Regions from separate parts of the Streptomyces sp. NPDC001709 genome, predicted to be linked through region 1. Evidence: riboswitches for the same ligand, from Rfam matches in the RefSeq annotation. Region 1 holds a riboswitch; the other holds the start of a gene.

The links. Region 1 has a riboswitch for cyclic di-AMP ahead of ACWC0C_RS03580 (M23 family metallopeptidase). Riboswitches for the same ligand answer to the same signal wherever they lie in the genome.
Region 2: another riboswitch for cyclic di-AMP. It lies ahead of ACWC0C_RS02505 (transglycosylase family protein); the one in region 1 lies ahead of ACWC0C_RS03580 (M23 family metallopeptidase).

Annotation. Positions count from the first base shown of each region.
Region 1 is NZ_JBSFGB010000002.1:149,455-163,598, forward strand. It holds gene ACWC0C_RS03555 (citrate synthase) at 1-629, shown strand, start outside; gene ACWC0C_RS03560 (CobW family GTP-binding protein) at 727-1,794, shown strand; gene ACWC0C_RS03565 (DNA gyrase/topoisomerase IV subunit A) at 1,791-4,250, opposite strand; gene ACWC0C_RS03570 (M16 family metallopeptidase) at 4,506-5,900, shown strand; gene ACWC0C_RS03575 (M16 family metallopeptidase) at 5,897-7,285, shown strand; cyclic di-AMP (ydaO/yuaA leader) riboswitch at 7,536-7,696, shown strand; gene ACWC0C_RS03580 (M23 family metallopeptidase) at 7,709-8,464, shown strand; gene ACWC0C_RS03585 (GntR family transcriptional regulator) at 8,664-9,350, shown strand; gene ACWC0C_RS03590 (HPr family phosphocarrier protein) at 9,501-9,782, opposite strand; gene ACWC0C_RS03595 (bifunctional acetate--CoA ligase family protein/GNAT family N-acetyltransferase) at 9,959-12,775, shown strand; gene ACWC0C_RS03600 (DUF5998 family protein) at 12,933-13,529, shown strand; gene ACWC0C_RS03605 (alkaline phosphatase family protein) at 13,529-14,144, shown strand, end outside.
Region 2 is NZ_JBSFGB010000001.1:496,619-510,762, reverse strand. It holds gene eno (phosphopyruvate hydratase) at 1-1,162, opposite strand, end outside; gene ACWC0C_RS02505 (transglycosylase family protein) at 1,524-2,210, opposite strand; cyclic di-AMP (ydaO/yuaA leader) riboswitch at 2,215-2,388, opposite strand; gene ACWC0C_RS02500 (transglycosylase family protein) at 2,573-3,682, opposite strand; gene ACWC0C_RS02495 (cytochrome P450 family protein) at 3,851-5,353, opposite strand; gene ACWC0C_RS02490 (nucleoside triphosphate pyrophosphohydrolase) at 5,350-6,411, opposite strand; gene ACWC0C_RS02485 (SurA N-terminal domain-containing protein) at 6,502-7,155, opposite strand; gene ACWC0C_RS02480 (protein kinase domain-containing protein) at 7,322-8,815, opposite strand; gene ACWC0C_RS02475 (hypothetical protein) at 8,854-9,480, opposite strand; gene ACWC0C_RS02470 (N-6 DNA methylase) at 9,592-11,796, opposite strand; gene ACWC0C_RS02465 (hypothetical protein) at 11,983-12,660, shown strand; gene ACWC0C_RS02460 (hypothetical protein) at 12,821-13,540, shown strand; gene ACWC0C_RS02455 (N-acetyltransferase) at 13,600-14,144, opposite strand, start outside.

The DNA of each region.
Region 1 (14,144 bases):
AACCCGAGCCGCGGCGGGCCCGTGCGGTCGAGCAATACCTGATCTCAACCATTGATCACGGCTTCAATGCGTCAACGTTCACTGCCCGGGTCATCGCCTCCACCGGCGCCGACGTGGCGGCCTGTCTGACCGGCGCCGTGGGCGCCCTGTCGGGGCCGCTGCACGGAGGTGCGCCCAGCCGGGCCCTGGACACCCTGGACGCCATCGGCACGCCGGACCGGATCGATCCCTGGATCCGGGAGCGGGTGCTCGCCGGCGACCGGATCATGGGCTTCGGACACGCCATCTACCGCACGGAGGACCCCCGTTCGCGGATGCTGCGGGAGATCGCCCTCGGCTTCGGCGGCCCGCGCGTGGACTTCGCGGTGGAGGTCGAGCGCCGGGTCGAGGCGATCCTCGCCGAACTCAAACCGGGCCGCGAACTGCACACCAACGTCGAGTTCTACGCCGGCGTGGTCATGGAACTCTGCGGGCTGCCCCGTGAGATGTTCACCCCCACCTTCGCGGCGGCACGGGTCGTGGGCTGGAGCGCCAACATCCTGGAACAGGCGGCCGACTCGAAGATCATCCGGCCGGTGGCACGGTATGTGGGACCGCGGCCGCCGGTCGCGGTACCGGCCGCGCTCTGACTGCCGGAAGCCGACGGTAACGCCCTCTTATGCTGGTCCGGCATTCGGTCCACCTGGTCAACCCGGTCAACCCGGTCCACATGAGAGAGGTCACCCGTTGGGGAACAGCAACGGTCCGCAGATCCCGGTCGTCGTGCTCGCCGGATTCCTGGGCTCCGGGAAGACCACACTCCTCAACCACCTCCTGCACCGCAGCGGAGGCAGCCGTATCGGGGCGATCGTCAACGACTTCGGCGCCATCGAGATCGACGCGATGGCCGTCGCGGGCGCCCTCGGGGACTCGACCGTCTCGCTCGGCAACGGCTGCCTGTGCTGCGCGGTCGACGCGAGCGAACTCGACCTCTATCTGGACCGGCTCGCCGCCCCGGACACCGGCATCGACGTGATCGTCATCGAGGCCAGCGGGCTCGCCGAGCCGCAGGAACTCGTGCGGATGGTGCTGGCCAGCGAGCACCCGAGGGTCGTCTACGGCGGCCTGGTCGAGGTCGTGGACGCCGCCGAGTTCGACGACACCCGTGCCCGGCACCCCGAGATCGACCGGCACCTGGCCCTCGCCGACCTGGTCGTGGTCAACAAGCTCGACCGGGCCGCGCACGGCGAGCGGGTGCTCGCCGTGGTGCGCTCCCTCGCGGACCGCGCCGCCGTCGTCCCCGCCACCTACGGCCGGATCGACCCGGAGTTCCTCTTCGACTGCCGGCCGAGCCAGGAGCGCATCGGGCAGCTGTCCTTCGACGACCTGCACGAGCACACAGGCGGCGACGAGCACGCAGGACACCTGCACACGGGTTACGACAGCGTGTCCTTCACCTCCGAGACGCCCCTGGAACCCCGCCGCCTCATGCGGTTCCTGGACAGCCGTCCCGACGGGCTGTACCGGATCAAGGGGTACGTCGACTTCGGGCCGTACGACACCCTCAACCGGTACGCCGTGCACGCCGTCGGCCGGTTCCTGCGCTTCTACCCGGAGCCCCGGGCCGCCGCCGACGCCCCTCTCACCCAGCTCGTGCTGATCGGCTCCGGCATCGACACCGAGGCCCTCGGCCAGGAGCTCAAGGGGTGCGAGAACGGCGACGCCCCACACGCCGACGAACACGGCATGTGGGGCGTCCTGCGCTATGTCCAGGGCTCCGAGGAAGATCCCGAAGCCGAGGCCTACGACAGCTAGAACACCGGCCCCGCGACCACCGACACCGTCTTCGGCAGCGACGTACCCGAACCGTCCCGGCGCGGGTCCAGCTCCGGCAGGTCCGCCGGGGTGCCGTTCTTCTGCGCCGCACGCGCCGGAGTCGGGCCCGCCCAGGCCAGCGCCAGGCAGTCCTCGCCCTTCAGGAACCGCTGGCAGCGCACGCCACCCGTGGCCCGCCCCTTGCGCGGGTACTGGTCGAACGGGGTCAGCTTGGCCGTCGTCTGCACCGAGTCGTCCAGCGTGCCGCGCGAGCCGGCCACCGTGAACACCACCGCTTCGGCCGCCGGGTCGACCGCCGTGAACGAGATGACCCTCGCGCCCTCGGCGAGCTTGATACCCGCCATACCGCCCGCCGGGCGGCCCTGCGGGCGCACGATGGACGCCTGGAAGCGCAGCAGCTGCGCGTCGTCGGTGATGAAGACCAGGTCCTCCTCGCCGGTGCGCAGCTCCACCGCGCCGACGATCCGGTCGCCCTCCTTGAGCGTGATGACCTCCAGCTCGTCCTTGTTGGACGGGTAGTCGGGCACCACGCGCTTGACGACACCCTGCTCGGTGCCGAGCGCGAGGCCCGGGGAGGACTCGTCCAGCGTGGTCAGGCAGACCACCGTCTCGTCGTCCTCCAAGGAGACGAACTCCGCCAGCGGCGCGCCTCCGGAGAGGTTCGGCGCCGCCGCCGTCTCCGGCAGCTGGGGCAGGTCGACCACGTTGATCCGCAGCAGGCGGCCCGCCGACGTCACCGCACCGACCTCGCCGCGCGCGGTCGCCGGGACCGCCGAGACGATCACGTCGTGCTTGACCCGCTTGGCGCCGGCCTGCTCCGGGAATGGCTCGGCGGTCGCCGTACGGGCCAGCAGACCCGTCGAGGACAGCAGCACCCGGCACGGGTCGTCGGCCACCTGCAGCGGCACGGCGGCGACCGGGGCGCCCGCGGACTCCAGCAGGACCGTACGCCGGTCGGTGCCGAACTTCTTGGCCACGGCGGCCAGTTCGGCCGAGACCAGCTTGCGCAGCTCCGCGTCGGACTCCAGGATCCGGGTCAGCTCCTCGATCTCCGCGGTGAGCCGGTCCTTCTCCGCCTCCAGCTCGATGCGGTCGTACTTGGTGAGGCGGCGCAGCGGCGTGTCGAGGATGTACTGCGTCTGCACCTCGCTCAGCGAGAAGCGCTCCATCAGGCGCTCCTTGGCCTGCGCGGAGTTCTCACTGGACCGGATCAGCCGGATGACCTCGTCGATGTCGACCAGCGCGGTCAGCAGACCCTCGACCAGGTGCAGCCGGTCGCGCCTCTTGCCGCGGCGGAACTCGCTGCGGCGGCGGACCACCTCGAAGCGGTGGTCCAGATAGACCTCCAGCAGCTCCTTCAGGCCCAGCGTGAGCGGCTGACCGTCCACCAGCGCCACGTTGTTGATGCCGAAGGACTCCTCCATCGGGGTCAGCTTGTACAGCTGCTCCAGGATCGCCTCCGGCACGAAGCCGTTCTTGACCTCGATGACCAGGCGCAGTCCGTGCTCGCGGTCGGTGAGGTCCTTGACGTCGGCGATGCCCTGGACCTTCTTCGAGTTCACCAGGTCCTTGATCTTCGCGATCACCTTCTCGGGGCCGACCGTGAAGGGCAGTTCGGTGATGACCAGGCCCTGTCGGCGGGCCGTCACCGTCTCCACCGACACAGTGGCACGGATCTTGAACGTGCCGCGGCCCGTCGCGTACGCGTCCCGGATGCCGTCCAGGCCGACGATCCGGCCGCCGGTCGGCAGGTCAGGGCCGGGGACGTGCTTCATCAGCGCGTCCAGGTCCGCGTTCGGGCTCTTGATCAGGTGGCGGGCGGCCGCGATGACCTCGCGCAGGTTGTGCGGCGGCATGTTCGTCGCCATGCCGACCGCGATGCCCGAAGAGCCGTTGACCAGCAGGTTCGGGAAGGCGGCCGGCAGTGCCACCGGCTCCCGCTCCTGGCCGTCGTAGTTCGGCGCGAAATCGACCGTGTCCTCGTCGATCGACTCGGTCATCAGGCTCGTCGCCTCGGCCTGCCGGCACTCGGTGTACCGCATGGCGGCCGGCGGGTCGTCATTGCCCAGCGAGCCGAAGTTGCCGTGGCCGTCGACGAGCGGCACACGCATGGAGAACGGCTGGGCCATGCGCACCAGGGCGTCGTAGATCGACGCGTCGCCGTGCGGGTGCAGCTTGCCCATGACCTCGCCGACGACACGCGCGCACTTCACGTAGCCGCGGTCGGGGCGCAGGCCCATCTCGTTCATCTGGTACACGATCCGCCGGTGCACCGGCTTGAGGCCGTCGCGGGCGTCCGGCAGGGCGCGCGAATAGATGACCGAGTACGCGTACTCGAGGTAGGAGCCACGCATCTCGTCCACGACGTCGATGTCGAGGATCTTCTCCTCGTACGAGTCGTCTGGCGGCGGGGTCTTCGTGCTGCGGCGGGCCATCGCTGCCGGCTCCTTGCTGAAGCGATTGACGGATCTGACGCCGACCATTGTGGACCGCGGCACTGACAACCCGTACCGCGACCCGGTCCCGGCGGACTTCCGGGAGCCACGGGCCGGTCCGGGGCAGGCTAAGGGATCCGCTGTGGGCGTACGGCCCGCGGGAACTTCGCCGACGCCCCGCACGGTTTGCATACAGTGGCAGGAACGGCAGGAAACCGCGGTTTCGACAACCGCTCCGCTCGCGAAGGGACGTACATGCCCATGGGTCACACGACCACAGCCGAGGCAGGCTCCGGGGGCCTGACAGCGACCGAGCATCGCCTGGCCAACGGTCTGCGCGTGGTGCTCTCCGAGGACCACCTGACCCCGGTGGCGGCGGTCTGCCTCTGGTACGACGTCGGCTCCCGCCACGAAGTCAAGGGACGTACCGGCCTGGCTCACCTTTTCGAGCACTTGATGTTCCAGGGCTCGGGGCAGGTCAAGGGCAACGGTCACTTCGAGCTCGTCCAGGGCGCCGGCGGCTCGCTCAACGGCACCACCAGCTTCGAGCGCACCAACTACTTCGAGACCATGCCCGCCCACCAGCTGGAGCTCGCCCTCTGGCTGGAGGCAGACCGGATGGGCTCGCTGCTGGCCGCCCTGGACGACGAGTCCATGGAGAACCAGCGGGACGTCGTCAAGAACGAGCGCCGCCAGCGCTACGACAACGTGCCCTACGGCACCGCCTTCGAGAAGCTGACCGGCCTGTCGTACCCGCAGGGCCACCCCTACCACCACACGCCGATCGGCTCGATGGCGGACCTGGACGCGGCCACCCTGGAGGACGCCCGCCAGTTCTTCCGCACCTACTACGCGCCGAACAACGCGGTACTCTCCGTGGTCGGCGACATCGACCCCCGGCAGACGCTCGCCTGGATCGAGAAGTACTTCGGGTCGATCCCGTCCCACGACGGCAAGCCCGCGCCCCGCGACGGCACCCTGCCGGACGTCATCGGCGAGCAGAAGCGCGAGGTCGTCGTCGAGGAGGTCCCGGCGCGCGCCCTGATGGCCGCCTACCGGCTGCCGCACGACGGCACGCGCGCGTGCGACGCCGCCGACCTGGCCCTGACCATCCTCGGCGGCGGCGAGTCCTCCCGCCTGTACAACCGGCTGGTGCGCCGCGACCGTACGGCCGTCGCGGCCGGCTTCGGACTGCTGCGCCTGGCCGGCGCGCCCTCGATGGGCTGGCTGGACGTGAAGACCTCCGGTGACGTCGAGGTGCCGGTCATCGAGACCGCCATCGACGAGGAGCTGGCCCGGTTCGCCGAGGGGGGCCCCACGCCCGAGGAAATGGAGCGCGCCCAGGCCCAGTTGGAGCGCGAGTGGCTGGACCGGCTGGGCACGGTCGCCGGCCGCGCCGACGAACTGTGCCGGTACGCCGTCCTGTTCGGCGACCCGCAGCTGGCCCTCACCGCCGTGAAGCGCGTCCTGGAGGTGACCCCGGAGGAGGTCCGGGAGGTCGCCCAGGCCCGCCTGCGCCCCGACAACCGCGCGGTGCTGGTCTACGAACCGAAGTCCCCGGAGAAGGCCCCGGACGCCGACGTGCCCGAGGACCCGGAGCAGGAAGCGACCGTAGAGGCCGGCAACGAGAACGAGGAGACGGCCAAGTGACCGAGCTCGCCACCATGGACTTCCACCCCCAGCCGCAGCCCGGCGAGGCCAAGCCGTGGGCGTTCCCGGCCCCCGAGCGGGGCACACTCGACAACGGCCTGACCGTGCTGCGCTGCCACCGCCCCGGCCAGCAGGTCGTCGCCGTCGAGGTGCTGCTGGACGCCCCCCTGGACGCCGAGCCGGCCGGCCTGGACGGCGTCGCCACGATCATGGCGCGGGCCTTCTCCGAGGGCACCGACAAGCACTCCGCCGAGGAGTTCGCCGCCGAGCTGGAGCGCGCGGGCGCCACGCTGGACGCGCACGCCGACCACCCGGGCGTCCGGATCAGCCTGGAGGTCCCGGCCTCCCGCCTGGCCAAGGGCCTCGGCCTGCTCGCCGACGCGCTGCGCGCGCCCGCGTTCGCCGAGAGCGAGGTCGAGCGGCTGGTCCGCAACCGCCTGGACGAGATCCCGCACGAGTTGGCCAACCCCTCCCGCCGGGCCGCCAAGGAGCTCTCCAAGGAGCTGTTCCCCGCGGCCTCGCGCATGTCGCGCCCGCGCCAGGGCACCGAGGAGACGGTCGAGAAGATCGACGCCGCCGCCGTACGCGCCTTCTACGACCGCCACGTCCGGCCCGCGACGGGCACCGCGGTCGTGGTCGGCGACCTCACCGGGATCGACCTGGACGCGCTGCTCGGCGACACCCTGGGCGCCTGGACCGGCACCCCGGGCCAGCCGCGGCCCGTGCCGCCGGTGACCGCCGACGACAGCGGCCGCGTGGTCATCGTGGACCGGCCCGGCGCCGTCCAGACGCAGCTGCTCATCGGCCGCGTCGGCCCCGACCGGCACGACCGCGTGTGGCCCGCGCAGGTGCTCGGCACCTACTGCCTCGGCGGCACCCTCACCTCGCGCCTGGACCGCGTCCTGCGCGAGGAGAAGGGCTACACCTACGGTGTGCGCTCCTTCGGCCAGGTCCTCAGGTCCGCCCCGGACGGCACGGGCGCGTCGATGCTCGCCATCAGCGGCTCCGTGGACACCCCCAACACCGGCCCCGCGCTGGACGACCTGTGGAAGGTGCTGCGCACCCTCGCGGCGGAGGGTCTGACCGACGCCGAGCGGGACGTGGCCGTGCAGAACCTCGTCGGGGTGGCGCCGCTGAAGTACGAGACCGCGGCGGCCGTCGCGAGCACGCTGGCCGACCAGGTCGAACAGCACCTGCCCGACGACTTCCAGGCGACGCTCTATCAGCAGCTGGCCGCGACGGGCACGGTGGAGGCCACGGCGGCCGTCGTGAACGCCTTCCCGGTGGACCGCCTGGTGACCGTCCTGGTCGGTGACGCCTCCCAGATCAAGGCGCCGGTCGAGGCGCTCGGCATCGGCGAAGTCACCGTCGTGGCGGCCGAGTAGCGGGAGCCGTCGTAGCGGCCGGGTGCGCCCGGGCGGCCGCACACGCGCGTGGGGCCCTGACGACCTACAGGCCGTCAGGGCCCCACGCTGTTCCACTCCCTTCCTCAGATGCCCGATTTGAGGGGGAGGTTGCCTGTCTGCCCTGTGGGATGCACTACAAAAGCCCGGATCCGTTTGGGATTCGAAAGCCGGCTTCCGTAGCGTCGTCCGGGCTGTTCGTCAGTAGGCAGTGCGCCGCACCCGCGGCACCGGACAGCCATCGCCGAGTCCCCGTACGGCGCGAGCCAGGGGAGCCGGGGACCCACCGTCCCTGGGGTGAATCGGACGCCCGCGCGCGAGCGAGGGGGTCCGTAGGAGACCTTCCTGCTCCGAACCCGTCAGCTAACCCGGTAGGCGAGAGGGAAGGAAAGGACCAGCCACTTCATGGCGTTCATGTGCGCCACCGGGAAGCACCGCAAGCCCGGCCGGGTCAAGCGCACCACCGCTCAGGCGGCCGGCGTCGCGGCTCTCGCCACCACCGGTGTCATCGGCACCCTCGCGGCGTCCCCCGCGTCCGCCGCCCAGAACTCCGTCGAGCAGACCGGCCTCACCCCGGTGATCACCGTCGGCGACGACATCGGCGAGCAGATCGACGCGCAGGCCGCCGAGCAGAAGCAGGCCGCGGAGCGGAAGGCGGCCGAGGAGGCCGCGGCCAAGGCGGCGGTGGAGAAGGCCAAGCAGGAGCGCGAGGCCAAGGCCCGCGCCGCCCGTGCGGCCGAGCGTGAGCGCCTGAACGCGTTCGTCGCCCCGATAGCCGACTCCTACGTGTCCACGGGCTACAAGGCCAGCAGTTCCCTGTGGTCCTCCGGCTCGCACACCGGCATCGACTTCCATGCGGCCAGCGGCACGTCCGTCCACACGGTCGGCTCCGGCACCGTCGTCTCCACCGGCTGGGGCGGCGCGTACGGCAACCAGATCGTGATCCGGATGGCCGACGGCATGTACACCCAGTACGGCCACCTGTCGTCCATCGGCGTCTCGGTCGGCCAGCAGGTCATCCCGGGCCAGCAGATCGGCCTGTCCGGCGCGACCGGCAACGTCACCGGCCCGCACCTGCACTTCGAGGCCCGTACGACCCCCGACTACGGCTCGGACGTCGACCCCGTCGCCTATCTCCGCAAGCACGGTGTGAACGTCTGACCGGACGCCCGTTCGGCATCCATGGCCCCGGCTCACCGAGCCGGGGCTTTCGTCGTTTTCCGCGCCGTCCACCGGACCCGCTGACCAAAAAATATCCATGGATTCCGACCCGCCGTCGGAAATTCCGGCTCATTGGAATAGAGTCACGGAACACGCGTCCATCGTCGACGTTTCACGGGGATTAAGGCGGAGGTCGGTCATGCGTATTCCGGCGCATTCGGTGTGTACGGCGATCCGGGACGACATCGTCGCCGGTGTCTACGAGCGCGGCGGCCGCCTCACCGAGGAAGTCCTGGCCCGCCGCTACGGCGTCTCGCGTGTCCCCGTCCGCGAGGCCCTGCGCACCCTGGAGGCCGAGGGCTTCGTGGTGACCCGCCGGCACGCGGGCGCGTGCGTGGCCGAACCGAGCGAGCAGGAGGCCGCCGACCTGCTGGAGATGCGCATGCTCCTGGAGCCGCTCGGGGCCGCCCGGGCCGCCCAGCGGCGCACGGAGGCGCACCTGAAGGTGCTGCGCGGTCTGGTGAGGCTGGGCCAGGAGCGGGCCAAGCGGGGTAACAGCGAGGATCTGCGCTCGCTGGGCAGCTGGTTCCACGAGACGCTCGCCCAGGCCTCCGGCAGCCCCTCGCTGACCGCGATGCTCACCCAGCTGCGGCACAAGATCGCCTGGATGTACGCGGTGGAGACGCTGCCGAGCCCGGTGGAGTACTGGGCGGAGCACGGCGCCATCGTGGACGCGGTGGCGCGTGGCGACGGCGAGCGCGCGCGGGCGGTCACGGCGCTGCACACCGAGCGTGCGACGGCCGCCCACCGGCTGCGTTTTTCCGGGGCCACCGAGCGTGTGAGAACTTCGCAACACGCCGTAAACATGTCGGGCCTCCGGCATTAACAACGGCGCCGTATACAAAGAAGAGAGGTATTCGGCTGCGGTGTATTTCCGCTGCCCTAATTCCCGTGTGTGCGCAAATGGGCCGGGAAAGAGCGGAGCCGCGCCGCCCGAAAAGGGCGACGCGGCTCCGGTGTATCAGCGCGCCGGCGGTCAGACCGTCTCGGGCAGTTCCTCGAGGCCCTCGGAGACCAGCTTGGCCAGACGGTCCAGGGCGGCGTCCGCGCCCTCGGCGTCGCAGGCCAGAACGATTTCCTCGCCACCCTGGGCGCCCAAGCCCAGGACGGCCAGCATGGAGGCCGCGTTGACGGGGGTGCCGTCAGCCTTGGCGATCGTCACCGGGACGCCTGTGGCCGTGGCGGCTCGGACGAAGATGGAGGCGGGGCGGGCGTGGAGGCCCTCGGCCCAGCCGACGTTGACGCGGCGCTCAGCCATGTGTTGCTGCCCTTCAGTCTTCAGGGTTGTCTAGACCAGTTTCCCATATCGTGAGGCATGCCCGGATCGGACCTTAGTCCTGGTCCGGAGTGGCGTCGGATCGCGGCCTCGATCCGACTTCGTCCTCCACAGACTGCCCCGCGCCGTTGTCCGACGCGAGCCGTACTCTGGGGCCCATGCAGACCTCGGCGGACCGGCAGGACCGGCACGAGTACCCCGCTCACTGGGAGGCGGACGTAGTGCTGCGCGACGGGGGTACCGCGCGCATCCGGCCCATCACCATTGATGACGCCGACCGCCTCGTCAGCTTCTACGAGCAGGTCTCGGACGAGTCGAAGTACTACCGCTTCTTCGCGCCGTACCCACGGCTCTCCGCCAAGGACGTCCACCGCTTCACGCACCACGACTTCGTGGACCGGGTGGGACTCGCGGCCACGATCGGCGGCGAGTTCATCGCAACCGTACGCTATGACCGCATCGGTGCCGACGGCCTGCCCGCCTCCGCGCCCGCCGACGAGGCAGAGGTCGCCTTCCTGGTGCAGGACGCCCATCAGGGCCGCGGGGTCGCCTCCGCCCTGCTGGAGCACATCGCGGCCGTCGCCCGCGAGCGCGGCATCCGCCGCTTCGCCGCCGAGGTGCTGCCCGCCAACAGCAAGATGATCAAGGTGTTCACGGACGCCGGTTACACCCAGGAGCGCAGCTTCGAGGACGGCGTCGTCCGCCTGGAGTTCGATCTCGAACCCACCGACCGCTCCGTCGCCGTGCAGCGCGCGCGGGAACAGCGCGCCGAGGCCCGCTCGGTACGGCGGCTGCTGATGCCCGGCTCCGTGGCGGTCGTCGGCGTCGGCCGGGCCCCCGGAGGCGTCGGCCGCAGCGTCCTCGGCAACATCCGGGACGCCGGCTACGGCGGCCGGCTGCACGCCGTGAACAAGGCCTTCCCGGAGGACCTCAAGGAGGTCGACGGGGTGCCGGCGTACCGGTCCGTGCGGGACATCGACGCTCCGGTGGACCTCGCCGTCGTCGCCGTACCGGCCGAGTACGTGCCCGGTGTGGTCGCCGAGTGCGGGGCGCACGGTGTGCAGGGGCTCGTCGTGCTGTCCGCCGGATACGCCGAGAGCGGACCCGAGGGGCGCGAGCGGCAGCGGGCGCTGGTCCAGCACGCGCGCGCGTACGGCATGCGGATCATCGGCCCGAACGCCTTCGGGATCATCAACACCGCGGCGGACGTCCGGCTGAACGCCTCCCTGGCCCCGGAGATGCCCCGCCCCGGCCGCATCGGGATGTTCGCCCAGTCCGGCGCCATCGGCATCGCCCTGCTGTCCCGGCTGCACCGGCGCGGGGGAGGGGTCACCGGGGTCACGGGCGTGTCCACCTTCGTGTCCGCCGGCAACCGCGCGGACGTCTCCGGCAACGACGTCCTCCAGTACTGGTACGACGACCCCGAGACCGACGTCGTCCTCATGTACCTGGAGTCCATAGGCAACCCGCGCAAGTTCACCCGCCTCGCGCGGCGGACGGCGGCCGCGAAGCCGCTGGTCGTGGTGGAGGGGGTCGGTTCCGCGCCGCAGGGACACGCGGTACGGGCCACCCGGCTGCCGCACGCCACCGTCTCCGCGCTGCTGCGCCAGGCCGGGGTGCTCCGGGTCGACACGATCACCGAGCTGGTCGACGCGGGGCTGCTGCTCGCGCGTCAGCCGCTGCCTGCGGGGCCGAGGGTGGCGATCCTCGGGAACTCCGAGTCGCTGGGGGCGCTGACGTACGACCGGTGTCTGGCGGAGGGGCTGCGGCCCTCGCGTCCGCTGGACCTGACGACCGGGGCGACGGCGCGGGACTTCCACGGGGCGCTGGCGCGGGCCTTGGCCGACGACACGTGCGACTCCGTCGTGGTGACGGCGATCCCCGCGATCGGGGAAGCGTCGCCGGGGGATGCGGAGCTGGCGGAGGCGTTGCGGTCGGCGGCGGCCGCGGTTCCGGGGAAGCCGGTGCTTGTCGTGCATGTGGAGCTCGGGGGGCTGGCTGAGGCGTTGTCGGCTGCGGCGAGTACCGCACCTGGGGCCGTTGACCCTGCGGAACGACTGCCCACCGCGGGAGCGGACCGGCCGCCCATCGCAGCCACCCCTCCGGAAGGCACCCGGCTCATCCCCGCCTACCCCGCCGCCGAGCGTGCCGTCCGGGCGCTGGCCGAAGCCGTGAAATACGGGCAGTGGCGACGGGAGGCCATGGACCCCGGGAAGGTGCCCGAGTACGACGACATCGACGAGAAGGGGGCCGCGCGGCTGATCGGTGAACTGCTCGCGCGTGGGCAGGGGCTCACGATCTCCGACGCGGAGACCTGCGAGCTGCTCGGCAAGTACGGCATACCCGTGCGGCGCGCGCTGCCCGCGCCCACCCCGGACGCCGCCGCCGAGGCCGCCCGTGCGCTCGGGTACCCGGTCGCCCTCAAGGCCACCGCCCCGCACCTCAGGCACCGCGCGGACCTCGGCGGCGTACGCCTCGACCTCGCGGACGAGGAACAACTGCGCCGGGCGTACGCCGAGTTGACCGAGCTGTTCGGGAAGCCGGAGGAGCTGCGTCCGGTGGTGCAGGGCATGGCGCCGCGCGGGGTCGACACCGTCGTACGGGCCGTGATCGATCCGGCGGCCGGGGCCGTGCTGTCCTTCGGGCTCGCCGGGGCCGCCTCCCAGCTCCTCGGCGACATGGCGCACCGGCTCGTCCCGGTCACCGACCGGGAGGCGACCTCGCTGGTGCGCTCGATTCGTACGGCACCGCTGCTGTTCGGCTGGCGCGGCTCCACGCCCGTCGACACCCCGGCGCTGGAGGAGCTGCTGCTGCGTGTGTCCCGGCTGGTCGACGATCACCCGGAGGTGGTCGCCGTCACCCTGGAGCCGGTCGTCGTCGCCCCGCACGGCGTGAGCGTCCTCGGCGCCACGGTACGGCTCGCGCCCCCGCCCGCCCGCGACGACCTCGGCCCGCGCACGATGCCGGCCTACTGAGGCGGGGGAGGGGGGACCGCACGGAGATCGCCGGCCGGCGCGTGCCCGAGGGCAGCCACGCCCCATGACCCGTGGCCAAGCCCCGCGCCCCTCGGGCCGGCTGCCCCCGCGTCGGCTTCCGGCGACCGGCCCGGACCCCCCTTGCCCACGGATTAGGATGGACGCCATGGCCAAGACCAGTACGACGACCCAGGGGCTGCGCTCGGCGATCGAGCGCAGCGGCTACTACCCGGCCCTCGTGGCCGAGGCGGTTGAGGCCGCCGTGGGCGGCGAGCCCATCCGGTCGTACCTGGTCCACCAGGAGACCACCTTCGATCAGAACGAGGTGCGGCGGCATGTGACCGTGCTCGTTCTCACCGGCAACCGGTTCATCGTCAGCCACACCGACGAGCAGGCCGCCGACAGCACGTCCCCGACGCCGTACGCCACCACCTCCACCGAGTCCGTGAAGCTCGGCCGGATCTCCTCGGTCGTGGTCAGCCGGGTGGTCGCGAATCCGGAGCAGTACAAGCCGGGCACGCTGCCCCGCGAGGTCGTGCTGACCATCGGCTGGGGCGCGGTCAGCCGCATCGACCTGGAGCCCGCCGCCTGCGGCGACCCCAACTGCGACGCCGACCACGGCTACACGGGCAACTCCACGGCGGACGACCTCAGCCTGCGCGTCAGCGAGGCCGGGGACGGCCCGGAGACGGTGCGCCAGGCGCTCGCCTTCGCGCAGTCCATCTCGGAGGCGACCGCGGACGTCACCCGCTGATGTCCCAGCTCTCCGCCTGGGACCACCCGGAACCGCTCGCCCTGGACACCGCGCCGCTGCCCGAGTACGGCACCGGCTCCCTCGCCGACCTGCTGCCCACGCTGGCCGCCGGCATGGGCGTCCCCGGACTGAGCGCCACGATCGGGGAACTGACCGCGGCCGACCGGGCCTGTGTCCTGTTGATCGACGGGCTCGGCTGGGAGCAGCTGCTGGCCCACCGGGACGAGGCCCCCTTCCTGACCTCGCTGCTCGGCACCTCGCGCGGTGGCACCGGCCGCCCGCTCACCGCCGGCTACCCGGCGACCACCGCGGTCTCCCTCGCCTCCGTCGGCACCGGCCTGCCGCCCGGCGTCCACGGCCTGCCCGGCTACACCGTGCGCAACCCGGACACCGGCGAGCTGATGAACCAGCTCCGCTGGCAGCCGTACACCGATCCGCGCGCCTGGCAGCCGCACCCCACCGTCTTCCAGCTGGCCCAGGCAGCCGGGGTGCACGCCGCCCAGGTGACCTCGCCCATCTTCGAGCACACCCCGCTCACCAAGATCGCGCTCAGCGGCGGCAGCTTCCACGGCCGGCTGAGCGGCGAGGAGCGCATGGACCTCGCGGCCGAGCAAC
Region 2 (14,144 bases), on a different contig from region 1:
TGATCTGGCCGCAGTTGGTGGCGACGGCCAGGTCGGCGATGGTGACGTCCTCGGTCTCGCCGGAGCGGTGCGACATCATGCACTTGTAGCCGCTGCGCTGGGCCAGCTCGACGGCGTCCAGGGTCTCGGTGAGCGAACCGATCTGGTTCACCTTCACGAGCAGCGCGTTGGCGGCGCCGTCCTCGATGCCGCGGGCGAGGCGCTCGGGGTTGGTGACGAACAGGTCGTCGCCGACCAGCTGGACCTTGTCGCCGAGCTTGTCGGTGATGACCTTCCAGCCGGCCCAGTCGTCCTCGAACAGCGGGTCCTCGATGGAGACGAGCGGGTAGGCCGCGACGAGCTCCTCGTAGTACTCCGTCATCTCGGCGGCGGAGCGCTCCTTGCCCTCGAAGAGGTACTTGCCGTCCTTGTAGAACTCGGAGGCGGCGACGTCGAGCGCGAGGGCGATCTGCTGGCCGGGGGCGTAGCCGGCCTCCTTGATGGCCTCGATGATGAGGTCGAGGGCCTCGCGGTTGGAGCCGAGGTTCGGGGCGAAGCCGCCCTCGTCACCGAGGCCGGTGGACAGGCCCTTGGCCTTCAGCACCTTCTTGAGGGTGTGGTAGACCTCGGTGCCCCAGCGCAGGGCCTCGGAGAAGGACTCCGCGCCGATCGGGGCGATCATGAACTCCTGGATGTCCACGTTGGAGTCCGCGTGCGAGCCGCCGTTGAGGATGTTCATCATCGGCACCGGCAGCAGGTGCGCGTTCGGGCCGCCCAGGTAGCGGAAGAGCGGGAGGTCGCTGGCCTCGGAGGCGGCGTGGGCGACGGCGAGGGAGACGCCGAGGATGGCGTTGGCGCCGAGGGAGCCCTTGTTGTCGGTGGCGTCCAGGTCGAACATGGCCTGGTCGATCAGGCGCTGCTCGGTGGCGTCGTAGCCGACCAGCTCCGGGCCGATCTGCTCGATGACCGCGAGGACGGCCTTCTCGACGCCCTTGCCCTGGTAACGGTTGGGGTCACCGTCGCGCAGCTCGATGGCCTCGAAGGCGCCGGTCGAGGCGCCGGACGGGACGGCGGCACGACCCGTGCTGCCGTCGTCGAGGCCGACCTCGACCTCGACCGTGGGGTTGCCTCGGGAGTCCAGGATTTCCCGGGCTACGACGACGTCGATGGACGGCACGAGCATCTCCTTCTTGGGATGTGACGCTGGAAGTGCGGGGCGTGTGCCTTACGGCTGTGCCTTGCGACTAGAGCCTAACCGTCCCGGGGGCGTCGGCCACCGACCGACCGCCCCGTGGACGGGGAGGACACGCAGACGGTACCCATTGTTCACCCACGGAACAAAGGGGCCTCCGGGTGAGGCCGAGGTGAAGAGTGGGGAAAGCGCACGGAAAAGGGGCGCAGAAGAGGGGTACGGCAGAGGGGCACGGACAAGAGGCGCGGACAAGGGGTGCAGTAAAAAACCCCGCCCCGGCGCGTACGGGGGAACACGCGCCGGGGCGGGGAGCCCGTGGGGACGGGGGGCGGACCCGAAGGGCAGCTGTCGCTTACTTCAGGTGCAGCTGCTGGCCCGGGTAGATGAGGTTCGCGTCCTCGACGATGTCCTTGTTCAGCTTGAACAGCTGCTGCCAGCCGCCGGCGACGTGGTGCTTCTCGGCGATGGAGCTGAGGGTGTCACCCGTGACGACCTTGTACTCGCCGTCACCCTTCTTGACCTTCTTGCCGGTCGGGGTCGTGACGGTCTTGCTCGCCTTCGGGGCCGTGCGCTCGGCGGAGCGGGTGGCGGCCTGCTGGTCGGTGGAGCGGGTGGTGGTGCTGGGGCTCTTCGAGGAGCTGGTGCTCGGGGCCGCGCCGTTGTAGGCGGCGGAGGACAGGCCCGTGCCGCAGACCGGCCAGGCGCCCTTGCCCTGCGAGGCGAGGACCTTCTCGGCGACGGCTATCTGCTGGGCCTTGGTGGCCTGGTTGGCCTGCGCGGCGTACGCGGTGCCGCCGTACGCGGCCCAGGTCGAGGCGGAGAACTGCAGACCGCCGTAGAAGCCGTTGCCGGTGTTGATGGACCAGTTGCCGCCCGACTCGCACTGGGCGACCGTGTCCCACTCGGAGGCGGTGGCGGCGGAGGCGTTGCCGGCCGCCATCAGCGGGGCGGCGACGGCGGCGCCGGTCACACCGGCGAGAGCGATGGCGCGGGTGGCCTTGGACGGACGACGGTGCTTGCCCTTGCCGGAAAACAGCATGGATCGATCCCCTCACCGACGCCTGCGAGGTGAGCTGTCGGGTTCGGGCCGGTTGAGTTGCCCGGCCGCACGCTCGCTCTCGCGAGGCGCGGCTTCACCCCTAGCCGGTTCCAGCGTCAACCGCTGGGCCCGGCGCTTACCTTGGGTCCCCCGCTCCTGCCTACGGCGCTTGACGCGACGACTGTTCCCGGGCAACCCGCTGGCAGGATTCGGCGTTGCGAGTGCCGGGGCTCGTGGTGACGAGCGGTCCTGACCGTAGACATGCGATCGACGGAATTTCAAAGACGATCAGGGCTTCTGAGACTCATCCCACACTTTCGCCAAACCGGACAATCAGCCGCGAAAGGGGGCGTCAACTGCCGCTATCGGGCGTCCTTTTCGCCCCCGACTTTCAGGGTCTGACCGGCGGTGATGTGGTTCGGGTCGGCGCCGATGACCTTCTTGTTGCCGTCATAGAGGGCGTGCCACCCGCCGTCGACGCCAAGGGAGTCGGCGATGGAGGCCAGGGAGTCGCCCTCGCGGACGGTGTAGGTGCCCGGATCGCGGTCGGCGTGACGGCCGGAAGGTACGGCGTTCTGACCGTTTGGCACGCTTTCATCCGCGCTCTCACCACGGTGACGTCCGCCACTGCTGAGCGCGCCGGTGTCGACCAGGCTCCAAGAACCGGCGCTCTGCCGGGAATTGTCCGAATCATCGATGCCGGGAGTCGCCGTGGGGGAACCGTCGCTCCCCTGCGAGCCTCCACTGCCGGTCGAGTCGGACTTGTCAGTCTTGTCGGACTTGGGGGTGCTGGTATCGGTGGGGCCGCCCGACTTGTCCGGAGTCTTGGAGGCGTCCTCGCTCGGGCTCGGGGTCGGCGTGGCGCTCGAGTCCGAGGCGGAGCCGGAGGGATCCGGGACGGAGGAGTCCGAGCCGGAGCCGGAGTTGGAACCGGAGCTGGAGCCGGCGTCGGAGCCGGTATCGGTGCCGGACGAGGACGAATCCGGCAGACCGGATGAATCGGAGCTGCCGGACGTGCCGGAGGTGTCACTCGACCCGCCGGTGTCGCCGGAGCCACCCGGTCCGCCGACGCCGGTGTCGACGTCGACCGAACCCGAGTGGGAGGTCAGCCCGGCGGTCAGCGCGCACATGGCCCACGGCTTGGTGCCCTGGTCGGCGAGGATCTTCTCGGCAACCGCTATCTGCTGGGAGCGGCTGGCCTGGTCGGCGCTCTCGGCGTACTGCGTTCCGCCGTACTTGTCCCAGTCGACCTGCGAGATCTGCAGGCCGCCGTAATAACCGTTTCCGGTGTCCGCGCTCCACGAACCGCCGCTCTCGCACTCGGCGACCTTGTCCCACGTGGTCCCGTCGGCCGCGTTGGCGCTCGCGGCGCCGAGCAGCGGAATCGCGATGGCGGAGCCGGTCACTCCGGCCGCGACGAGGAGGGCCGGAGCCTGACGGGGGCGACGGTGACGACCGTTCCCGGAGAGCATGCGGAAGCCTTTCGTGCGACAGCAGGACCGGCGCGGCGAAGTTCTGCCCCTCGCCACACTGATGGGTGAACGTATCGGCAGACGATCACTTGTCACAAGTTAATGCCGCGCAGATCACGTGAAGATCACATAGTTGAACGCGCGTCACTTTTCCCGGGAGGAGTGTGCTCAGGCGGTGGGCGTGAACTCCACCGGCAGGGTGCGCAGGCCCCGCATGATGAGCCCGCCGCGCCAGCGCAACTCGGCCGGATCGACGGCGAGCCGCAGGTCGGGCAGGCGGGTGAGCAGGGTGGCGAGCGCGGTCTGGCCCTCCAGCCGGGCGAGCGGGGCGCCGAGGCAGTAGTGGATGCCGTGGCCGTAACCGAGGTGCTGGTTGTCGCGGCGGGCGAGGTCCAGCACGTCCGGGCCGGCGAACCGCTCCGGGTCCCGGTCGGCCGCCGCGAGCACCACGAGCACCGGGTCCCCGGGCGCGATGTCCTGCCCGCCGATGGTCAGCGGCTCGGTGGCGAACCGCCAGGTGGCCAGCTCCACCGGGCCGTCGTAGCGCAGGAGTTCCTCGACTCCGGTCTCCAGCAGGTCCCTTTCCCGCCGCGCCAGGGAGTCCTGGAGCCGCCGGCGCTGCCCTGGGTGGGTGAGCAGGGCGTAGGTGCCGTTGCCGATGAGGTTGACGGTCGTCTCGAAGCCGGCGAACAGCAGGATGAACGCCATCGCGGCGGCCTCGTTCTCGGTGAGGTGCTCTCCGTGGTCCGAGGCGCGGATGAGGCCGGAGATGAGGTCCTCGCCGGGCGCGGGCTGCTCGGGCAGCGCCTCGCGCTTCTTGTGGATCAGCTCGGCGAGGTAGCCGCGCATCTTCTTGACCGACCGTGCGACCCCGCCGCGCGGCCCGCCGCCGTGCCGGATCATCATGCCCGCCCAGTCCCGGAAGTCGTCCTGGTCCTCGCGCGGGACGCCGAGCATGTCGCAGATGGCGTAGATGGGCAGCGGGAAGGCGAACTCATGGATGAGGTCGGCCGAACCCCTCGCCGCGAACCCGTCGATGAGCCGGTCGGTCAGCTCCTGCACGCGGGGCGCGAACTCGGCGACCCGGCGCGGTGTGAACGCCTTGCTGACCAGCCGGCGCAGCCGGGTGTGGTCCGGCGGGTCGATGTTCAGCAGATGCGTCATCAACTCGGCCTTGCGCTCGCCGGGGATGCCGGTCTTGCCCTTGGCGTGCGCGGGCTCGTCGTGATGCGCCGGGTTCTTGCTCAGCCGCTGGTCGGCGAGGGCCTGCTTGGCATCGGCGTACCGGGTGACCAGCCAGGCCTCCACCCCACTGGGCAGCCGCGTCCGGTGCACCGGGGCGTACTCGCGCAGCCAGGCGTAGGCGGGATAGGGGTCGGTGGCGAACTCCCAGGTGAAGAGCGCGGGGCCGGAACGCTCGCCACCGGCGGCATGGACGGAGGAGCCTTCGGCGGAGCCGGCGACGGAACCCCGGGCGGGGTTGCGGGCAGAGCCCCCGGCGGAGTTGTGGGCAGAGCCCCGGGCAGAGGCTGCAGCCGAACCCCCGGCGGGGTCGGCGGCCGGACCCCCGGTCGAAGGTGGGGTCGGGATCTCGGTAGGGGCGGTGGATGTGCCCTCGGCGGAAGGGGTTGCGGCGGTGGGGCCCGTCGAGGGGTGGTGCTGGTCGGTCACCCCTCGACCGTATCCGGATCCGGGTGGGCCTCCGCGTCCCGGTGGTCGCCGGGGGCCGCGCCTGTCGCCTGGGGTGCGACCCCCTCCGCCTCCCGTATGGCGTCCCGGTACGCCCGCGCCGCCGCGCGCAGGGCCGCCTCCGGGTCCACGCCCTCCGCCTCGGCGCGGGCCGCCAGGGTCAGCAGCTGGTAGCCGATCCCCTCGCCCTGCGGGAGCGGCACGTCGAGGCCCGCCGTGCGGGCTCGGGAGACGAGCTTGGCGGCGAGGGCCAGGCCGGGCTGGCCGAGCGGGACGCCCTCCGTGACCGAGCTGCGCCGCTTCTCCTCGGCCTTGGTGCGCAGCCAGTGCTCCTTGACGTCCTCCGGCGTCTCGGCCTTCTCGTCGCCGAACACGTGCGGGTGCCGGTGGACGAGCTTGGCGACGATGCCGCCGGCCACGTCGTCGATGGAGAACGGCGCGTCCGGGTGCTCCTCGGCGATCCGGGAGTGGAAGACGACCTGGAGCAGGACGTCGCCCAGCTCTTCGCGCAGCTCCGCGCGGTCGCCGGCCTCGATCGCCTCGACCAGCTCGTACGCCTCCTCGATGCCGTACTTGGCGAGGCCCTGGTGGGTCTGCCGGGACGACCAGGGGCATTCGGCGCGGATGCGGTCCATGACCTGCACGAGGTCGAGCAGGCGGGCGCCGGGCAGGTCGTAGGAGGCGGGCAGCAGCTCCAGCTCGGGCATGGCGACCCGGCCGGAGCCGGCCAGCCGGGCCAGGCCGTCGGTGAGCGCGGGCTCCCCCTCGCCGGTGGCCACGACCACCACGGTCCGCCCGCCGGCACAGGCGTCGACGAGCTCCTGCGCGGTGGGGGACGCCTCCTCCACCCCTATCCCCGCCTCCCGCAGATACGGCAGCTGCGGATGCGTCCCGTCCGCGCACAGCACGGCATCGGCCGCGCGCAGGGCCTGCCAGGCGGGCCAGGAGAGCAGGCCGGGGGCGACGCGGTGGCTGGTGGTGAGCAGGACGATGCGACCGTGGTCGGCAGCGGGGGCGAGGCCGGGGCTGGATGCGTTCACGATCCGAACGTAACCCACCGCGGCCGGGAGCGGATTCGGTTATCCACAGGACGGGGACGATCGTGTGATCGTATGACCAAAGGCCGCCCGCTACGCCGTCACCGGCTGCCCGCCCGCCGCCGCCGTGACCTCCCGCACCCAGGGCGTCTTGGCGTCCACGCGGCTGCTCTTCTGCACGTCCCAGGTGCCGTAGCGCGGGTTGAGGTCGATGTGGAGTTCCCCGGAGGCCTTGGACAGCGCCTTCCAGAAGGCGGGCTGGCTGGTGTCGGTGCCGAGCCGCTCGGCCAGCTTCTGCGCCTCCAGCTGGAGCCGGAGGTTGTCGTCGAGGCGGGCGGGGGCGATGCCGTATTTCTGCAGCCAGGCGGTCTGCAGCCCCTTGGCACCGCCGGCCTGCTGCTCCAGGCCGGTGCGCATCTGCTGGACCTCCTTGCGGGTGACCGTGACGCCCTCGTCCTGCGCGGCGCGGTGCAGCACCCGGTCGAGAACCATGTTGTGCAGGGTGTCCCGGGTGAGGCTGCTGGTGGAGGCGAGGACCTGCTGGTACTGGGTCTCGTCCGGCACCGCGGCCCGCTGGGCCCTGCGGATCTCGTCGACCCGGTTCTCCAGCTGGGCGACGGTGATGCGCTGCCCTCCGACGACGGCGGCGGCGCCCGGGTGCGCGTCGTTTCCGCAGGCGGTCAGCAGGGGTGCCGCGGCGGCGATCGCGGCGGTGAGGACGAGCGCGGTGCGACGGCGGCGGTGCAAGGAAACCTCCCGAGGAGATTGTGCGACGGTGCACAAAGTCTTGCGGTGATCGATGGTAGGCAGTGGGCGGGCCGCGGCCAACCCATTCGACCAACGATTCGCATGCGCTTCGGGCACCGCCGCACCCACCGCACCCACCGCTTCGGCTCAGCCGGTGCCGTATGCGCTAACCGCGCACCTGCCCGAGCCACTGCAGGGTGCGCCGGATCTCCAAGGCCATCGGATAGCCGGGGCCGTGCAGCCGCTCCACGTCCATCAGCAGCCGGGCGAGGGTGTCGTGGGCGGACGGCCGGTCGCCGAGGGCGAGCAGCAGGTGGCCGATGCGCCGGCGGACCTCGTGGGCCAGCTGCGGATCGCCGGAGACGTACTGGTTCTCGTAGTACGGCAGCAGCGCGCGGTACTCGGCGAGCGCCGCCGCCGGCTGGCCGAGCTGCTCCAGGCACTGCGCGGCCTCGTAGCGGTAGCGCAGGGACTGCGGGTCGGCCTGGCCTGCCTCGGCGGCGCGTTCGTCGGCGAGTCGGCGCAGTTCGGGCAGAGCGCGCCGGTACTGGCCGTCGTCCATGAGCGTGGCCGCGTACTGCTTGCGCAGGGTGCGTACGACCGCGGAGTGCTCGCCGTGCTGCTCGGCGGCAGCGGGCAGGATCGCGCCCAGGATGTCCACGGCCTGGGTGATGCGCCCCTCCCCCAGCAGGCGCTTGACCTCGTCCACGGCCGCGGCGACATCGGGCTTCTCGGCCACCGGCGGCGCCGGCGCGACGGGGGCGGGCTGGGGCGCGGGGGTCCGCGCGCGATCCGGCCAGGGGGCGTGCGGGCGCAGGAAGGGGCGCGTGGGGTCCAAAGGAGCCCCGGTGGGCGTGCCGCGCGCGGGCAGGAGCTGCGCCAGGTCCTCGTAGACCTCCTGCGCGGACGCCGGGCGGTGCTGCGGGTCCTTGGCGAGCAGGCGCAGGACGAGCGTCTCCAGCGCCTCGGGGACCTCGGGGCGGATACGGCGCACGGGCAGCGGGGGCTCGTACAGGTGCCGGTGCAGCACGCCGAGCGCCGTCGAACCCGCGAACGGCACGTCACCGCTGAGCAGTTCGTGCATCAGCACACCGAGCGCGTACAGGTCGGTGTACGGGCCGACCGAGCCGCCCATCGCCTGCTCCGGCGCCATGTAGGCGGGCGAGCCGATCGGGGAGCCGGTGTGGGTGAGGCGGGTGGTGTCGGTGTCCATGACCGAGGCCACGCCGAGGTCGAGCACGGTGACGGTGCCGTCCTGCTTCACCATCACATTGCGCGGCTTGAGGTCGCGGTGCACGATCGGCACGGCGTGCACGGCGCTCAGCACGGCGCACAGTTGCGCGGCCACCGCGACCGCCCACTGCCACGGGTACGGATCGTGCTCGGCGAGGTGGTCGGACAGGTCGGCGCCGTCGACGTACTGCATGACGAGGAACAGCTCCTCGCCCTCGCTGCCCGCGTCGTGCACCGTCACCAGGCCCGGGTGGTCCACCTGTGCGGTCACCCGGCACTCGCGCATGAACCGGCGGCGCAGCTCGTCCGCCTCCTGGCCCGCCACCTTGTCGGGGCGCAGCAGTTTCACCGCCACGCGCCGGTCGAGCCGCTGGTCGTAGGCCGTCCACACCTGGCCCATGCCGCCCTGTCCGATGAGCGTGGACAGTTCGTACCGGCCGGCGACGACGCGTCCTGTCGCCACGCTCACCTTCCGCCCTCGTGGCTGTCGGGCCGGCCGTCGTGCTGGCGCAGGTAGTCGCTCAGCTCGTCCAGTTCGGCGCGGACCTGCTCGATGTGGGTGGGCGCCGGGCGCTGGGGCGGTGCGGGCACGTGCGGCTGGGGCGCGGGGACGTGGGGCATCGGGGCCGGGACGTACGGGGGTTGCGGCGTGCTCGGCCTGCTCGGCGCGGTCGTCGCGGTGAACGGCGAGACGGGCTGGGGGTATGCGTAGCCCGGCCCCAACCGCACCTGCCCGGCGTAGGCCTGGCGGAGCCGATGGAAGTGGCGTATGTCCGCGTAGAGGTAGTAGGCGACGCAGGCGACGGCGTTCAGCAGCAGCATGCTCATGCCCAGATTGCCGTTCGCCGAGCTGAAGTCGTCGGTGTGGTCGGTGCTGAAGAGTGCGAAGCAGATACCGAGGACGGTCACGGATCCGCCGAAGAACCACCACTCGGCGGGCCTGCGGGTCACGATCGCCGCACGCAGCGGCGCCACCCACGCCAGGAATCCGATGCTGAGGAACGCCAACGCCACGAAGATCACGCGCAACAGGACCAGCACCCCGGTCGAGGGTGGCTGCGGCGGAGGCGGCGCGTAGCCGTGGCCTTGCATGGCTGCTCCTGGAGGCCTGATGCGTACGGACGTGTGTGCTGAGTCCGAGCGTATAGGCCGCCAGGGACAGCCGGTCCCGGGTGTACCGAACCGTTGCCGCGCTCCGGGCCCTCAGTCCGGTGCCACCGTCCCGTCCGTCAGCCCGTCGTACATCCCGCGCACGAGTTGCTCACCGAGCCGGCCCGCAAGCCGCAGCGCCCGCTCGAACTCGTCGAGTGCGCGGAAGCGCGCACCGTAGCGCCGCTGTTCGTCCAGCGGGAGCCGGGGCAGCTGCAGGCGGCGCACGTCCAGGCGGGTCGCGGTGGAGGCGTAACTGCTGGCCTGCCGGTTGTTCGCGGTGCCGCGCAGAAAGCCGGCGAGGAACCACGGGTCGAGCGCGGTGCGATCGGGGCGCAGCAGCACGAGGTTGCGCCCCAGGGCGGCGCCCCCCGTCACATCGTCGATCACGCGCGCCATCGAGCCACCGCCCAGTACCGGTACGACGACGTCGCCCGGCTCGGTCAGCACGGCCTCCTCCTCGCTCTCGGGCAGCGTCCCGGAGGGCGCCGTGCCGGCGAGGACGTCGTGGTCGGTGAGTACCGGCACACGCGCGTGGCCGCCGTTTCCACCGGTGCGCATCAACAGCGCACCCCCGCGCGCGAGTTCACCGATGGTGGTGAGCGGCCAGCGCGCGCCGGGCGCGTGCGCGGCGGGCGGCGGAGTGAGGTCGGCGGTCAGGCGCAGGGTCGCGCCGAGGCCCTCGCGCACCGCCGTGAGCTGCTCCGCGCCGTCGGCCACGGCCGCCGGGGGCAGATGACGGGCGGGGGCGAGGTCCACGTCGTCGTCGAGGAGTTCGATGACCGGCACGGCACGGGCGAGCCCCGGTCGCTCCGCCGGCCGCCCCGTGCCCTCGAAGGCACTCCAGGCGTCCAGGACGGCCTCCCGCACCGCCGCCCAGTCCGGTCCGCCGCGCCCCTCCGCGGCGAACCTCCCCGTGTCCACGAGCAGCACCTCGGGCGCGGCGGGCGTCCGGTCGGGCCGGCGCAGCACCCACACGTGCAGCGGGATGTTGTACGGCGGCGCCGCCCCGACCGGCAGCGCCACCACGGCCCGGAGCGCGCCACGACGCAGCAGGTCGGCACGGATCCGGCGCCCGGAACGGCGGGAGGCGGCGGCCGGCGGCATCAGCAGGACGGCGAATCCGCCGTCGGCCAGCCGGGCGAGCGCGTGCTGCACCCAGGCCAGTTCGGACTCGGTGCGGGCCGGGAAGCCGTACTCCCAGCGGGGGTCGTAGGCGAGTTCGTCGTGGCCCCAGTTGCGCTCGTTGAACGGCGGGTGGCACAGCACCGCGTCGGCCCGCAGCTCCGGGTGGGCGTCGGCGCGCAGGGTGTCGCCGGCGGCGCCGCGCACGCCGGCCCGGGAGTGCAGCGCGAGCCGCAGCGCGGTGAGCGCGGCCAGGTCGGGTGCGCTGTCCTGGGCGTACAGCTCCTGGTCGGGGCGGGTGTCCACGGCCCGCAGCAGGGCGCCGGTGCCGCAGGCGGGGTCCAGGACGGTACGGGCGGGTCCGGCGAGGTCGGCCATGAGCCCGGCGAGTTCGGCCGGGGTGAGCGTGTACTGGCGGGGGTTGGCGTCCAGGTGCCGGCCCAGCAGGAACTCGAAGGCCTGCCGCGCCCCGATCTCGGCGGCCAGCTCGGCCGCGCCGCGCAGGAGGGGGGCGGAGGGGAGCAGCTGGGGACTGGTGGGGATGCGGAGGGCGGGGGTGTGGGGGGCGGGGGTGTGCGGGGTGTCGGGGGTGGAGGCGTGCTGAGGGGGGGTGTCGTGAACACCGGAGGTGCTGTGAATAGCTGGCGGGGTGTTCACAGGCTGCCCAGCAGACGGTGAGGAGTTCACACCGGATGCCCCAGGGCCCGGGTTCACACCAGCCGCCGTAGCGACCGGCACACCGCCGAAGCGCGGCGTCAGCACCTGCTCCAGTGCGCCCGGCAGCAGCGCGACCAGGCGGGCGTCGGTGCCGGCGCTCGCGTCCAGCCAGACGGTCGGGCGCTCATGGATCAGCAGCAGGGCGCAGCCCGCGTGCACCAGGGCGGTCAAAGGCCCCTCGGGGTGTCCGACGAGCTGCTGCCAGACGCGTTCCCGCAGCGGGACCTCGGCGAGTTTGCCCTGCTTGCGCAGCCAGGCCTCTACCTCGGCGAGCGCGAAGGACGGGCTGGTCTCGGTGCCGCCGACCGGCTTGGGGAAATCGGCGTGCCGACGGCGCCAGTTGCTGACGGCGGCCCGGCCCACTCCGGCGAGCCGGGCGATTCCGGCCGCGGTCACCTCTGTCGCGTTGTCCTGCACCGGCCCCGCTCCCCTCGTCCTGTGTGCACCGAGCATACCGACGTACACAAGATCCATGCATTCACGCCCGTGTACACAATCAGCTCTGTGAATCGTGTTGACTCGGTTCACAGGCTCTGCTCTTATTGACCCAGCGAACGAGCGGCCACCGGAGGGGGCGGCCGCCGCTTTGGGGAGGGATTCGCTATGGGCATGAAGACCAAGGTCGGGCTGGGTGCCGTCGTGGGGATCGCCGTCATCGCCGCTGTGTCCGCGAACGCCGGGGCCCACGGCAAGGACGGCGGTTCCGGCGGCAGCGGCAAGGGCTCTTCCGCCTCCGCCGCGCACAAGCCCGGCGGCACGAAGGAGGCGGCCGGGAAGAAGGCCGCCGCCATCTCGGGCGACGGCGAGTACCAGGTCGGCTCGGACGTGAAGCCGGGCACGTACCGCACGAGCGGCAACACCGACGACATGTGCTACTGGGAGCGCGCCAAGGACGCCAAGGGCGAGACGAACTCGCTGCTGGCCAACGACAACGTCACCGGCACGAGTTACGTCACCGTCAAGCCCACCGACAAGATCTTCAAGTCCAACGGCTGCAAGGACTGGGAGGCCGTCGACCCCAAGGCCAAGGGCACGCCCGCCCACGCCATGGCCGGCAACGGCGGCATGTACAAGGTCGGCACCGACATCGCGCCGGGCACCTACAAGTCGACCGGCAACACCGACGACTCCTGCTACTGGGAGCGCACCAAGGACGCCGAGCACGGGCTGAACTCGATCATCGCCAACGACAACGTGACCGGTACGGCCGTCGTCACCATCAGCCCGGGCGACGCCTACTTCAAGACCACCGGCTGCGGCGACTGGAAGAAGGCGGCCTGAGCCGCCCCCAGCCACCGCCCACCCCCCACCCCCACCACACCGCTTACGGAACATAGGCTTCCGCTCACGGGCTCGACGCCCCCACAGCCCGGCCGGTTCCGGACCCCGTACGGCATGCCGTACGCACCCCTGTCACACCCGCCCCCATTGAAGGACTGTCATGCGCCTCTCGCCCCGTGTCGCCACGCTGCTCGCCGTCGCGGCGCTTCCCCTGGCCCTCACCGCCTGCTCCTCCGCTTCCTCCTCCGACGCCGGGGGCGCGAGCGCCAAGCCGGCCAAGGCGAAGGACCTCAACGCCGGGCTCGCCACCGGTACGCAGTTGAAGAAGGCGCTGGCGCCCGCGTCGGCCTTCCCGGCCGGGTTCGCCTTCGAGGCCGACGGCGCCTCGGACACGGGCGGCAAGTTCCTCTCCCCGTCCGCCAGGAAGACCGCGAAGCCGGACTGCACCAGACTGGAGGGCACGTCCTGGATCCAGGTGACCGGCTACGAGGGGGGCGTGTCGTTCGCGCAGAACGACTACGCGAACCACGACAAGACCGAAGAGGTGGCCCAGGAGATCGACGCGTTCCAGGGAACGACGGCGGCCACGGTGATGAAGCAGCTGCGGACCGTGGCCGGCGAGTGCGCCACGTTCACGGACACCGACGCGCATGCCAAGGTGAAGCTCACGGGCAGGTCCACGGCCGGGCTCGGTGACGAGGCCTACACGATGACGCTGACGAGCGGTACCTGGCAGAACGGCACCACGCTCATCGCGGCTCGTTCCGGCAACTCCGTGGTCACCGTGCTGTCCACGGCGGGCGCCGACAACGGTGCCGCGACCGCGCAGAAGGTGACCGCGCGGATCCTGGGCTCCCTGAAGGACCTGAAGGCCGCCTGACCTGGCCTAACCTGGGCTGACCTGGCCCGGCCCGACCTGCGGAAAGACGCGGCACCCGCTCACAGCGGGTGCCGCATCCACACGTTGGGCTCGACGTAGACGGCGTATCCGCGCTCCGGTTCGCAGCGGACCGGGACCAGCGCGCCGGGCACCTCGACGTCCGCCGCGGTGTCGAACGGCAGCCCGGTCCAGCGGCGCCACTCCTCCAGCGAGGCGCCGACGGTCATGGAGGCCGGGGCGATGGAGTCGATGCGGGCGCCGGCACGGGCGTGGACGCGCAGCCAGGGATCCTCGGGCAGGCCGTCGGGGCGGACCCGGTGGGCGTACTCGGTGATCGGGGTGTGCGGTTCGCGGTGTTTGGCGCTGGGGCGGACGGGGGCGACGACCTCGCGGAAGCCGCGGGCGCGGGCTTTGTCACGCATCGCCGTGAGCATGAGGGCGGACAGGCCGTGGCCCTGGGCGTGCGGGGCGATGGTGACGGAGATGGCGCTCACCGTGTCGGGGCGGGTGCCGCGGCGCAGGTCGGCGAAGGCCCAGACCAGGATCTGGTCCCAGCCGCGCGCGGGCAGGGTGCGCCGGCCGTCGACATCGAGGGCGAAGGGCA